Regions from separate parts of the Paenibacillus sp. FSL R7-0210 genome, predicted to be linked through region 2. Evidence: predicted binding sites of a transcription regulator. Region 2 holds the regulator's gene; each other region holds the start of a gene.
The links. The regulator LexA, encoded in region 2, represses DNA repair genes until DNA is damaged. The targets are predictions, from matches to a motif close to CGAACATATGTTCG.

Region 1 (4,229 bases), 1.4 Mb from region 2:
TTCAGAGACTCCGCTCCCATCCCTTCGAGCTTCCGTGCCGCTTCCGTATCCTCCAGCAGCAGATATACCGCCCGGCATAGCTCCAGACCGCTGCGGCTGGCTTTGATTCTCTGTTCAAATGCCTGCAGCGGTCCTGTAATCGCACTCCGGCAGGCTTCCATTCTGGATAGCATGGCTTCATCTACAGCCTCACTGCCCTCCAGGGAGAGGCGCGGAATCCCCTTCCAGGAGCGCCCGTCCGTCCAGCGATAGCCGTGAATGCCGCAGGCCAGCACATAGTTCTCCAGCTCATCCATATGGGCACGGGTAATGTTTCCGTCCAGCGGGAGCAGCAGCTCTGTCTTCACGCAGCGGAACACATCTTCATAACGCCAGCGGCGGCGGACGACATCGAGAGCGGAGCGGATGAATTCCACCAGCGGATGATGCAGCTCACTCTGCTTCTGGTCCAGGAAGAACGGAACGCCGAAGTCCTGAAATAACGGGGCAATCAGCGGCTCATAATCAGCCATATTGCGCATGAATACCGCCATTTCCCCATATTTGGCCCCCGATTCTCTGGCCAGGGCCTGCATCTCGCGCAGCATGCCCTCCACCTCGGTGCGGCGTGAAGCCCCAGCTCGGATGCTGATAGCTTCCTTCACCTGTTCAGCCGGTCCCGTCCAGGGATGCCGGCGCTGTAATCCGCGCTCCAGATGCGCGAGTACGGGAGCGTCCTTGAACCTTGGCAGGAGGGGCGGAGCCAGCAGCTCATCCCATACGGTAAGTCCCATCTCCTCCGCTATTCCCCGGAGCTTAATGTAAGTAACCGCCGCCGGATGGAACAGCTCCAGCTCATGCGGGGCAATGCCCGGCGGATAGATCCGGTCCAGTGTGAGCGCAATGTTCATTGTGCCGGCATACTGCATCAGCTCACGCAAGACGACAAATTCCTGGTTGCTGAAGCCGTGGAAGCCGTCCACCCAGATCTCGGCGCCGCGGATATAGGCAGAGTCCGCAATATGCTCAGCCAGTTCGGCCAGTCTGTCCTCTTCATCTATATAGAGCTGTGACATCTCCTGGTCCAGCTCGCTGAAGACGAGATGCAGATCATCCAGCTTCCCGGCCAGAATAGGGCTGCCCAGCGTGGCATCCCGCATTCTGCCGATCTGCTCCTCCAGGTCTCCGGCTCCAAGACAGCAGCGCTTAAGCTCCGTGTGCAGACTGCTGAGCCGCTCCACAAATCCCGGCCGGTCCGAGGAAGCCCCGAACAGCTTCAGCTCCTCCTTGCGCTTGCTGATAATCTTGTAGATCAGCATCTTCTTGCCTTCTTCACTGATAGGCAGACTTGCGCTGCCGCCGGTCTCCTGCTTCACCCGGTAGGCAAGCCGCGAGAAGCTAAGCGTCTGGGCACGCAGACTCCCCTTCACGCCGCCCGCCGCAAGCAGTCCCCGTTCCGCTCCGAACGATCCCTGCTCGGGAACAAGTATAATGATCGGGGCCCCCAGCGGCTCTGCCTTCAGCCTGGAGGATACCCGCTCCCATATTGTAGTCGTCTTGCCGCTGCCCGAGCGGCCGATGATGAAGTTAACCGTCATTTCAGCAGACTCCTTCCGTTGAACCCTGGCACTCTATGCAATACCAGAATCTATGAAACTTCTCGTCTCAATAGTATAGCATACCTCCACCGCACGCTCCAGAACGTACGTTTGCCATTGTTTGCAAATGCAGAAATAAAGAAGACTCTCCCGGAGCCGCGCAAACGGCGGGCGGAAGAGTCTGAATAAATGCATGTAAATTAGGTTCAAGGCTAACAGTTACTGCTGCAACTCCTCCCAAGTGAAGCACAAGACCCTTATTCCTTCCGCTCCGTCCAGCCCAGGGTGTCCGGGCCGATTACAATGGTGCCGATCGCATCTCCGTATACATAGGACAGCTCGACCCGCCGCCGCTCCGCATCCACCACGCAGGTGCTCACGTGCAGCGGACCGCTGCCGTCTGCCGCATCGCCGGGCAGGCACAGCGTCAGAATTCCAGCCTTTCCGGCCCAGGCCGCCCGGCCCTCGATTACCGGAATCTCTGATTTGGAGCCGTAGACCTCCGATACCCAGCCCTGCTCCTTATTCACCGTGAACTGTTCATCCTTCAGGCCGCTGGTCATCCAGCTCATATTCAGCTTCACTGTAGAGCCGGGATAGACCACGGTTGCTGCAGTCCGTGCGGCGACGGCAAATCCTCCAGCTGCGTCTCCTCCGGTTCCAATAACGGCTGTTTCAGCTTCAACTTCAGCTTCTCCGGTCACGGCTTCTCCAGCCGCTCCGGCTCCGGAAGACAGCTCCAGCACCGCCTCCGGGTGCAGATGGAACCGCTGCTCCAGCTCATGCTCGCCATCCGCCTCCAGCCAGTCGGCAATCAGCAACAGCGGCACCTCCACGCCCAGCAGCACCCAGCGCCGGTGCATTACCGGACCGGGAAGACGGATGTATCCGTTATGCGCGGCATCAATGAAGTGGTAACGGCTGTTGCTCTCCCAGCGGAAGGTGCTGGCCTTAGCCACAGGCTCGCCCCATTGCTGGGTAGAGATATACGGCGTCTGATCCAACCCGTCTATGGTAATAGTGTTGTGTGCCCGGGTGCTTTTGAAATAACGGCGCCATTCCCCTTCCTCATAGGTGTACCTCCCGGTATCGGTGAAGAGCAATTGCCCGTTCCACATCCACTCCAGATTCAGCGCATCGGCATGACCGTGCGCTCCGCCCATCTCTGCGGCATCGAAGAACAGATACTGCTGCGGGTCCCGCATCACATAATACCCGGTCTGCACAAAAGCCACGCTGCTCACCGAAGGCGCAGACTCCGCCTGAAGCTGCACACACCGCTCATACGCCTCGGCTCCCAGCAGCCAGAGGCATTCTGCATTGCCCGTGCCGCGTCCGACCAGTGCATCATCCTTCAGAATGGCGCCCAGCAGCGTCAGCCGCTGCCGGCCGCTGCTGATCCAGTCGGAATCGCCGATCCCGGTGGACTGGTGATCCGGGCGGACCAGCGCTTCGGTGAACGCGGCCATCTTGCGGAGCTGCCCGCCGTACCAGGCGGAGAACGGGTGGCAGGATAACGCGCCCAGCAGATAAGGCGTTCCGAACATCTCAATGGCCGCATCATGATAATGGGTGGTCAGCTCAATCTGAATCCCTTCCGGCCCGACCTGATGCAAAAGGCACAGCTCCAGGCGCTCCCCGGCCAGTTGCCGCCAATACGGTGCGCGCGGATGCTCATGATGGAAGACAGCAATCATATAGAGGCCCTGCATATGCATAATCGCATGATTGATCTCCGTGCTGCCCAGGTAGCGGGTCAGATATTCAGCATGCTCCGCAAGCCCCTCCAGCAGCTCACTGCGGAAGTGTCCATCCAGCAGCGGGCTGTCCTCCATATATTTGTACGCAGAGATCCATGACTGCACCCGCAGGCCGGTCTCCAGCAGACGCCATGGACCTAGCTTCTGGAAAAAGACCGCTTCCTCATACGACGGGATCACAGGAACCGGGTTCTGCTCGCGCCAGCTGCGGAAATGCTGCATAAAGGCCGTAACGTATTCCGGCTTGCCATTCATCAGATAGGCCTTGCCCAGATCCAGCATATGCCAGTGGCGGTTGATGCCCCAGGTGAATTCGGGGTCGTTCGTAGGATTATGCAGCCAGTCTACCACCGGCTTGCCCAGCGGAATCCAGCGGCTCAGATCACCGGTATAAGGAATAATGAATTCATTATTCACGGCATGCTCGGCAATCTGGACCGAGTTCTGCGCCTCGATGGGGAAATGACGGGCATAATAAGCGGCAGCGCTGCGCAGCTCAGATGCGTTCAGATAATAATCCTTCATTCCTGCTTCTCCAGGAAGTCCTCACGAAACGGATTGAACACATCCAGAATCACGGAATCCTCCAGCGCCTTCACACCATGCGGAATATTGTAGCCGGCATAGAAGCTGTCGCCCGCCTTCAGAATACGCGTCTCCTCCCCGACCTTGACCTCAAAGCTGCCCTTCACAATGTAGCTGATCTGCTCATGCGCATCATGGGAATGAACCTCTCCGATGCCGCCTTTGGCGAAGGTGACCTCCACCATCATCATCGAGCCCCCCTTTGCAAGCAGGGTGCGGGAACTGCTCTCATTAAGAACCGTCTTTGCTGCTTCGCTGTTCTCTAAAATCATTTCGGATCTGCTCCTCTCTCAATATGCAAGAAAGC
Region 2 (4,229 bases):
TCTTTGACCTTTTACAATTTTAAAAACACAGATGTTTCAATTATAAGGAGTCTACCAGCGGCAGAAGCTCTAAAAGATGGCTGATCTGGTAATCCGGCGTAATCTCCGGGTCCGAGGCTTTGCTATTGCGGTTGATCCAGACCGTGGTCAGTCCGGCAGACAAGCCCCCAAGAATATCTGTCGTAAGCTTATCGCCCACCATTATACCTTGTTCCGGTGCAATATCCAGCAGTCCGAGCGCATGCTCGAAGATTCCCTTGTCCGGCTTGCCTTTGCCGAAGCTTCCCGAAATCACAATGTGGTCAAAATACGGGGTAAGCTCCGGCACACCATCCAGCTTCTCCTGCTGAAGGGCCGGGCAGCCGTTCGTCAGAAGCAGCAGCTTCACCTTACCGCGCAGCTCGTCCAGCACCTGAAGCGTCTCCTCATAGATATAAGGACGGCTGCGGCGCTCTGCGGCGAACTTGTCAGCCAGCTGTGCAGCCAGTGCTTCATCCTCTACCCCGAGTGAGGCCAGGCCACGGCGCCAGGATTCCTTACGGTAGACAGGGGCAAGCTGTTCAAGTTGACGGAACTCAGGCTGCTCACCGGCAGTGAAGTTCGCCCACAGCGCTTCATACGGGTTAATACCGATCAGCTTCGTGAACGGATACGTCTCATAGGATTCGTACAGTGTACGGGCTTCCCTGCGTACAGCAGCTTCCAGCTCCCCGGGATCAACGGAATCTCCAGCAGCCTCACAAGCATGGCGGAAAGCTTCTTCCACACTGCGGTCATCCCACAGCAGAGTATCGTCAAGGTCAAATAGTACGGCGGTAATCGGCATTTGTTCTCCCACTCCCTATATGCTGGTCTGTCTTCCTATTCGTGCACGACCTCAATGTTGTTGTTCTTGGCGAACTGCTCCAGGCGTTCCCCCATCGCAGCGGTGTCATAACGGTTAATCAGCTTGGAGAAAATCCACTACTTGCGCTTACCCTTATACTTAATGGTAACTACACTGCGCGATAAAGTGATCTTCTCAATATCCGCCGCAGCCAGGAAGCGTTCGCGGTTGTATTTAATAGTAGAGATACGCGCACGCTCAACCTTAAGGAACGGACGGCGGAAGAACAGCAGCGCAGCGAGCAGGAAGTACAGCACTACACCCAGCCAGTTGGCCAGAATCCCGCTTCCTTTGGCTTCGTCAATCGAGCCGACCACCCAGAACATGATACCGAGCAGCATCAGTACAACGGGGAATACGATATTGCGGCCTTTGAAAATATCGATGCTTTTAGCGGCAGTCTTAGTGCTGGAAGTGTAAATGGAGTCCTTCCCCTGCTTCTTTCTTTGCTGGTTAATTTGCTTCGTGTTGCGTTGAACCATTCTTTCCCAAGAACGGGCCATGTAAGTTCCCCCTAGTCATCCTGTATTATCTATGAAAAGGCAACAGGCTAATGCTTAAGTCCGTTATTGCCTTCTTCATGCTCCGGATTGTCCACAATTTCGATGGTATCAAGCTGGGCCCGAAAGTTAGTGCGGATATTCCCCAGGTACATCTCGCGGAGCTTGGCACGTTCAGCCAGTTCCTCGTCATTCAGGCCGCCGTTCTTAGCTTTGCGTGCCAATTCATTGATGCGTGCGACCAATTCGTCAATATTCAATACGTTTCCCTCCCTCTAAATTCATTTTAACTTTGCCATGAGAAAAAGAGCTTGTCAAGGTCTACCCCCTGAAAGCTCTCACAGTCGATCATTAGTCTGACATATTCCTTCAGTATAAAGGTAAAGTCAGAATATCTCCGGCCTTAATGCCGCTGTTCTCCAAATGATTCGTCTTCATTATTCCTTCTATATATACGGCAGTCTTCATGTCCTCAGGCTTGTTGCTTAACGCAATACTCCATAAGGTATCTCCGCGTTCGACTACGATCCGCTTATCCGGCTTCATCGACGAGACCGAACCGGCAAAAACATTCCCCACCACAGTGAATCCCGAAATAACAAGCATCAGCACCAGAACCAGCTTCATCAGGCTGACCTGACGGAATAGTGATGAGAGCGCAGCGAGACTATGAAGAATCCCGTCCTTGATCTTGGTTACATAACTATGAGCAGTTGGATTACCGGGAGCGGACACCTTGATATCCTCATTATTGTAGATACTGTTGTATGTACTATACTTTAACATGATCATCATCCTCCAAACACATGTTCTTGCTTTCGAAAATAATATAACACGAACATGTGTTTCGATCAATAGTTTTTTCGGAACATTTGTTCTCTTTATTTTCATTCTCTTATTTTCCTCATTTTAGAACTTATGTTTGTACGAACGGAAGTTCTATGTTATAATTTTCCCAAACATAGTATATGGGGTTGATACCGATGTCAAAGATTTCTAGTCGTCAGCTGGCGATCCTGGAATTTATACGTAATGAAGTCCGCAGCAAGGGTTATCCTCCGTCCGTCCGCGAGATTGGCGAGGCTGTCGGCCTGGCCTCCAGCTCTACCGTGCATGGTCACTTGGACCGGCTTGAGAAGAAGGGCCTGATCCGGCGTGATCCAACGAAGCCACGTGCCATTGAATTACTCGGCCAGGAAGATTCAGAGAATGTGCATCAATTTGTCCAGACCGTTACCCGCATCCCGGTCGTGGGTAAGGTTACAGCTGGTGTTCCTATTACAGCTACAGAGAATATTGAGGATTACTTCCCATTGCCTGCTCATTATGTAGGCGATAACAAGGTATTTATGCTATCTGTTCTTGGTGACAGTATGGTGGATGCCGGAATTATGAACGGGGATTATGTCATCGTGCGCCAGCAGCAGACTGCCGACAACGGCGATATTGTTGTAGCGATGACCGAAGAAGATGAAGCAACTGTCAAGACCTTCTACAAGGAACGGGATCATATCAGGCTGCAGCCGGAGAATCCGGCGTACGAGCCTCTCCGCCTCAACCGCGTTACGATTTTGGGCCGGGTCATCGGATTATTCCGCGATATCCACTAATCTACTCCCCGCTTAAGAACAGGCTGCTCCGCACCATGCGAAGCAGCCTGTTTTATGTTCATTTTACTTCGTGTAGTGGCCAAAAAACTGAATGCAAACATTTGTTCGCATTCGGCTTTTTGGCCATTTTTTCTGCGAACCGCTGTCTAGCTCCGCACATATCCTGTTACAAAGGAGTGCTGATCTGTATGCCCAATTACCGAATTATCGTCGATCTGTCACAGCGCATGCTGTACCTGCTGGATAATGACGTTGTCACCAGAGGCTTCCCTGTCGGCATCGGCAAAATGTTAACCGTCTCGCCTGTAGGCGAATACACCATCATTAACAAACAGCCCAATCCGGGCGGTCCGTTCGGTGCCTTCTGGATGGGACTGTCCAAGCCGCATTACGGCATCCACGGAACCAATGACCCATCCTCCATCGGCCACATGGTCTCACACGGCTGTATTCGTATGTATAACGCAGATGTTCTGGCTCTAGCCGCCCTCGTTCCCATAGGTACCCGTGTCACCATCCGGGAATAGGAACGTCGCAAAAACCCTTGAGACGCCAGATTGCGTCCCAAGGGTTTTTGTGATTCATATGAATTAGAGCGGATACAGACTACAGCACACTTCTCAACAGACGGATAGCCACCGTATTCAAACGGATGGCCTCGCGGATCGATTCTCTGGCTGCCAGCAGTTCTCTTCTGGCCCGCGAACCTCTAGGCACTCTGCGCAGATTCTCATTGATTTCTTCCAGTCTCTCCAGCAGAATTGCCCGCTGTGTCAGCAGGACATTAATGGCTCTGCGAATCCGATTACGTTCTCTTTGGCTCATCTTTACACCTCTTTTACACTTGGATAGTATAAGAGATGCCAAAAATGGCTCCAAAGATTGTGTGATTCGGCAGTAATGTTAGTTAGAGCTGCAGGTAGTGGGCAGCGAATCTGCTTACTTTTTGTTCAATCGTACCCGGAATTCAAATTCATCGCGTCTATAAGTCATTCCGGCCAGCACAATGTACTCCGGTGTCCATTTCTGTACAGGTCCGGCATAATCAGCAATCACATGCGGTTTGCCATCAACCAGCTGAACGACGTAGACCTGTACCTGTGCCAGTGCGGCAGCGAATAGATCAGCATCACTGGACAGTACTTTATAAGCCGTATTCAACTTCGTTCCTCCTTGTTCCACAACCATATTAAAGATTCCGTCTCGAATCTATTCAATTATACCGGGTCATGG
Region 3 (4,229 bases), 140 kb from region 2:
CATCCCGCAGAATCCCGATCACCTGGCGCACCATTTCTCCTGAGAATCCCCGGCGCATCAGGAACGCCCCTGTCTTCCGGCGTTTGTCGTTCACATCTCCCCGGATCGTATTCCATTTCTTCCGTCCGGTCTGCAGCGCGCTCTCCTGCTCCTGCTCGGGTGTGATCTCATCCAGCGCTTCCGCAATCAGCGACATATCAATCCCTTTCTCCCGCAGCTCCTGCCGGATCCACATCTTGCCCTTACGCTGATTCACAATCCGCTGCTCCGCCCACTGCTTGGCGTACAAGGGATCATCTAGCAGACGTTCCTCCTGCAGGCGGAGCAGAACTTCGGCAATAACAGTCTCCCCTATTTCCTTCTCCCTTAAACGGCGGGCCATCTCCTGTGCGGTTCTGGGCTTGCGTTCCAGATACCTAAGCCCCTCCACATACGCCCGCTGGCGCTCGTCTGCGGCAACGATATCCTCCAGATCCGCTTTTACAAAAGCACTCCCGGTAATCATCCGGTATTTAATCATGACATCTTCATGAACAGTCATGTTGTAGTCTCCGAAATGGATTAGATAACGATAATTAGACTTCTTAAGCCGCTCTACCTTTGTAATTACCAGCTCTTGATCTGCCGGGAAATCCGCCAGCACCTGCTGCTCATCCTGTTCTTCGAATTCCTCATCCAATTGTATAACCATCCTGCCATTCACCTACTTAAGCTGAAATATTTACGAAAAGGCACCCTGTTATATCTTCACAGGGCGCCTATCCATCTTGACTTCATTATTCAATTAGAAGTAGAGGAGTACTTAATTACTCAATCTCAAGCAGCAGCTTCTCTTCTTCCTCTTGCTCCGCAGCCACAGCCGCTTCAGATGGTGGCTCTACCAGAGTCGTGAGATTACTTGCCTCACGGATCTTGTTCTCGATCAGCAGAGCAATATCCTGATGTTCCTTCAGGAACTGCTTAGAATTCTCCCGTCCTTGACCCAGACGTTCGCCTTCATAGGAATACCAGGCACCGCTCTTGTTGACAATATCCATCTCCGTACCGATATCCACAAGGCTTCCCTCTCTGGAGATTCCTTCGCCGTACATGATATCTACATCCGCTTGCTTGAACGGAGGCGCTACCTTGTTCTTCACAACCTTGATCTTCGTGCGGTTACCCACGACATCGTTACCCATCTTGATACTCTCTACCCGGCGCACATCCAGACGGACAGAGGAGTAGAACTTCAGAGCGCGCCCACCCGGAGTGGTCTCAGGGTTACCGAACATTACGCCGATCTTCTCACGAAGCTGGTTGATGAAGATCGCAATAGTGTTGGATTTGTTAATGGCACCAGACAGCTTCCGCAAGGCCTGGGACATCAGACGGGCCTGCAAGCCTACGTGGGAATCACCCATGTCGCCTTCAATTTCTGCCTTCGGCACAAGTGCTGCTACAGAGTCAACTACAATGATGTCTACTGCTCCGCTGCGTACAAGCGCTTCAGCGATTTCCAGGGCCTGTTCACCCGTATCAGGCTGGGACAGCAGCAGTTCATCAATGTTAACGCCAAGCGCCTTGGCATACTTGGGATCAAGCGCATGCTCAGCATCGATGAAGGCAGCTTGTCCGCCCTGCTTCTGTACTTCAGCGATCGCATGAAGTGCAACCGTCGTCTTACCGGAAGATTCCGGTCCATATACTTCAATAATACGTCCTTTGGGAAGTCCGCCAATACCTAGTGCAATATCAAGTGCCAAAGATCCGCTAGGTACAACTTCCACTTTCATGTGAGTGGATTCTCCCAGTTTCATTACCGAACCTTTACCGAATTGTTTTTCTATTTGACGAAGCGCCATATCAAGCGCTGCACGACGATCTGACAATCAGACCACTTCCTTCACTGTTTATAGTATTATCATAACGTGTTTTGAAGGGCTTGCCAAGTCTTTTTTAGAACATACATTCGTTTTTTTTGCTCCCGGGGATAATACTCCCTTTTATTGTAAGATACATACCTCCTTCCGGATGCAAAACTCAGCAGGTGCTTCTCTTCCGCTTCTTACGTTAATAGGAACAGCCAAAGGATAATTTATTATACCTAATATAAAACAAAAAACCGCAGCATGATCGCTCAAGCCACGGTTCTTCCGTATACATGAATTATATACCGGCCCGTACAGTTATTGCAAGGCCGAGCCTTCCAGCGGAGTAGCAACCTTGCGTTCTTCCAGGCGGCGCCACAACCGGTACAGCAGCGCCTTGACGGTCCGCAGCCGGATGTTCTCACGGGTGCCCTTCAGATTCAGCTCATATACCTCTGTCTTGCAGCCCCGCTCAGCCATTCCTACGAACACAAGACCCACCGGCTTGCGCTCGGAATATCCCGGTCCGGCTACACCGGTAACCGATAAGCCAAAGTCCGTGTCACCGATCATACGCACCTGCTCAGCCAGTACCTCCGCAACCTCGCGGCTCACCGCTCCCGGGGCATCCGGACCTTCAAGCATGGCGGAAGGCACATTCAGCAGTTTCTTCTTAATATCATTGGAATAACACACGATCCCTCCGGCAAACATGGAGGCGCTGCCCGGAATATTCGTAATGCTCTCCATCAGCAGACCGCCTGTACAGCTCTCGGCAGCACTCAGAGTGAGTCCCGCATCCGCCATCCAGTCCACAATCAGCTGCTCCAGCGGCACATCGATGTTAGCATACAGATTCTCCGGAAGAATGTCCGCAATCGTTTTCTCCAGAGCATCGAGCTTGACCATAGCTTCCCGCTCGGACGGCGCCTTGGTGGAGATGCGCACGGTCACTTCGCCTTCCTTCGCATACGGGGCAATCGTTGGATCGCTCTGGCTGCGGATCAGCTCAATCAGCTTGTCCTCCAGCAGCGACTCGCCAATCCCGGCGAACTTCAGCATCTTCGAGTAGAGCGGCATTTCACCAGTAAGTGCATGCTGTTGAAGCCATGGCTTGGCCTTATCCGTGAACATCGGCTTCATCTCCCGGGGCGGGCCGGGCAGCACGATATAATATTTGTCTTCTTCTGCAAAAGCAATCCCTACCGCAAGGCCGGTATCATTGGACAGAGGAGTCGTCCCTTCAATGACAAGCGCCTGCTTGCGGTTATTCTCAGTCATTACAATCTTGCGGTCATCGAAGAAGCGCTGCACATGATCCATGGCCAGCTGGTCGATGTGCAGGGTCCGGCCAAGCGCCGCAGCCAGCGCATCCTTGGTCAGATCATCCTCGGTCGGACCAATGCCGCCCGTGAACAATATAACATCCGCCCGGCTCTGAGCAATCCGGATCGCTTCCAGAAGGCGGCTTTTGTTATCTCCCACAACGGTCTGAAAATAAACGTCAATGCCTAATGCAGCCAGCTCGACTGAAAGAAACTGGGCATTGCTGTTCACGATTTGTCCAAGTAAAAGTTCTGTTCCAACGGCAATAATCTCTGCTTTCATAGCTGACGTTCTCCTCCTGATTGTAGGTATCCTGCAAGGTTCAGCCTGTTCCAGCCTCTCAGGCTTTGTTCAAATCCAGCAGATCCTTATTCTTCACGAAATAATCAATGCCAGAGTAAATGGTAATGATGGCTGCCGCCCAGATGGCAATGTCATCCACAGGGATGCTGACGAACTGGAACGGGAAATTGTTAAGCAGCAGCAGGGAAATAGCAACAATCTGAATCACTGTTTTTACCTTTCCCCATTTGCTTGCAGCCACTACCTTCCCTTCCAGCAGTGCCACCTGGCGCAGGCCGGTCACGGCAAACTCGCGGCTGATGATGACAATGGCAATCCAGGAATCGCATCTTCCCAGCTCGACCAGCGAGATCAGCACGGCCGAGACCAGCAGCTTATCCGCAAGCGGATCGAGCAGCTTGCCCAGATTGGTGACCATGTTATATTTTCTGGCTATGTAACCGTCAATTCCATCGGTACTGGCTGCCAGCAGAAAAATAACTGCCGCGACCAAGTGATTAATTGAAAGCTGAAAGGAGCCCCAATGTATCGGTTCCGGATAGAAGCTGAAGTCCACCAGCAGAAAAAACATCATGATTGGGATAAGGCAAATACGTGCTAATGTGATGCGGTTGGGTAAATTCACTGAAGTTTCCTCCCCTAGTCCATACGAATCCGGTATTCCAGCATTTTCTTCAAAACTGCTTAGCTAGTATATTATAGCCATAAATAAGTGTCAAAAAAACATGAAGCACCCCGCAAGTAAGGTAA

Region 1: a site for LexA is predicted at 1,678-1,691, ahead of addB (helicase-exonuclease AddAB subunit AddB). Genes of this name have one in related genera too.
Region 3: a site for LexA is predicted at 1,941-1,954, ahead of recA (recombinase RecA). Genes of this name have one in related genera too.

What each region holds. Positions count from the first base shown of each region.
Region 1 covers NZ_JBBPAR010000001.1:644,235-648,463, reverse strand. The annotation lists gene addB (helicase-exonuclease AddAB subunit AddB) at 1-1,577, opposite strand, end outside; gene MKY64_RS02845 (alginate lyase family protein) at 1,835-3,862, opposite strand; gene MKY64_RS02840 (cupin domain-containing protein) at 3,859-4,194, opposite strand.
Region 2 covers NZ_JBBPAR010000001.1:2,092,412-2,096,640, reverse strand. The annotation lists gene MKY64_RS09120 (HAD family hydrolase) at 41-826, opposite strand; gene MKY64_RS09115 (hypothetical protein) at 964-1,389, opposite strand; gene MKY64_RS09110 (DUF896 domain-containing protein) at 1,437-1,646, opposite strand; gene MKY64_RS09105 (LysM peptidoglycan-binding domain-containing protein) at 1,756-2,172, opposite strand; gene lexA (transcriptional repressor LexA) at 2,370-2,996, shown strand; gene MKY64_RS09095 (L,D-transpeptidase) at 3,185-3,523, shown strand; gene MKY64_RS09090 (hypothetical protein) at 3,603-3,821, opposite strand; gene MKY64_RS09085 (hypothetical protein) at 3,936-4,157, opposite strand.
Region 3 covers NZ_JBBPAR010000001.1:1,953,490-1,957,718, reverse strand. The annotation lists gene MKY64_RS08500 (regulatory protein RecX) at 1-691, opposite strand, end outside; gene recA (recombinase RecA) at 807-1,871, opposite strand; gene MKY64_RS08490 (competence/damage-inducible protein A) at 2,169-3,458, opposite strand; gene pgsA (CDP-diacylglycerol--glycerol-3-phosphate 3-phosphatidyltransferase) at 3,517-4,104, opposite strand.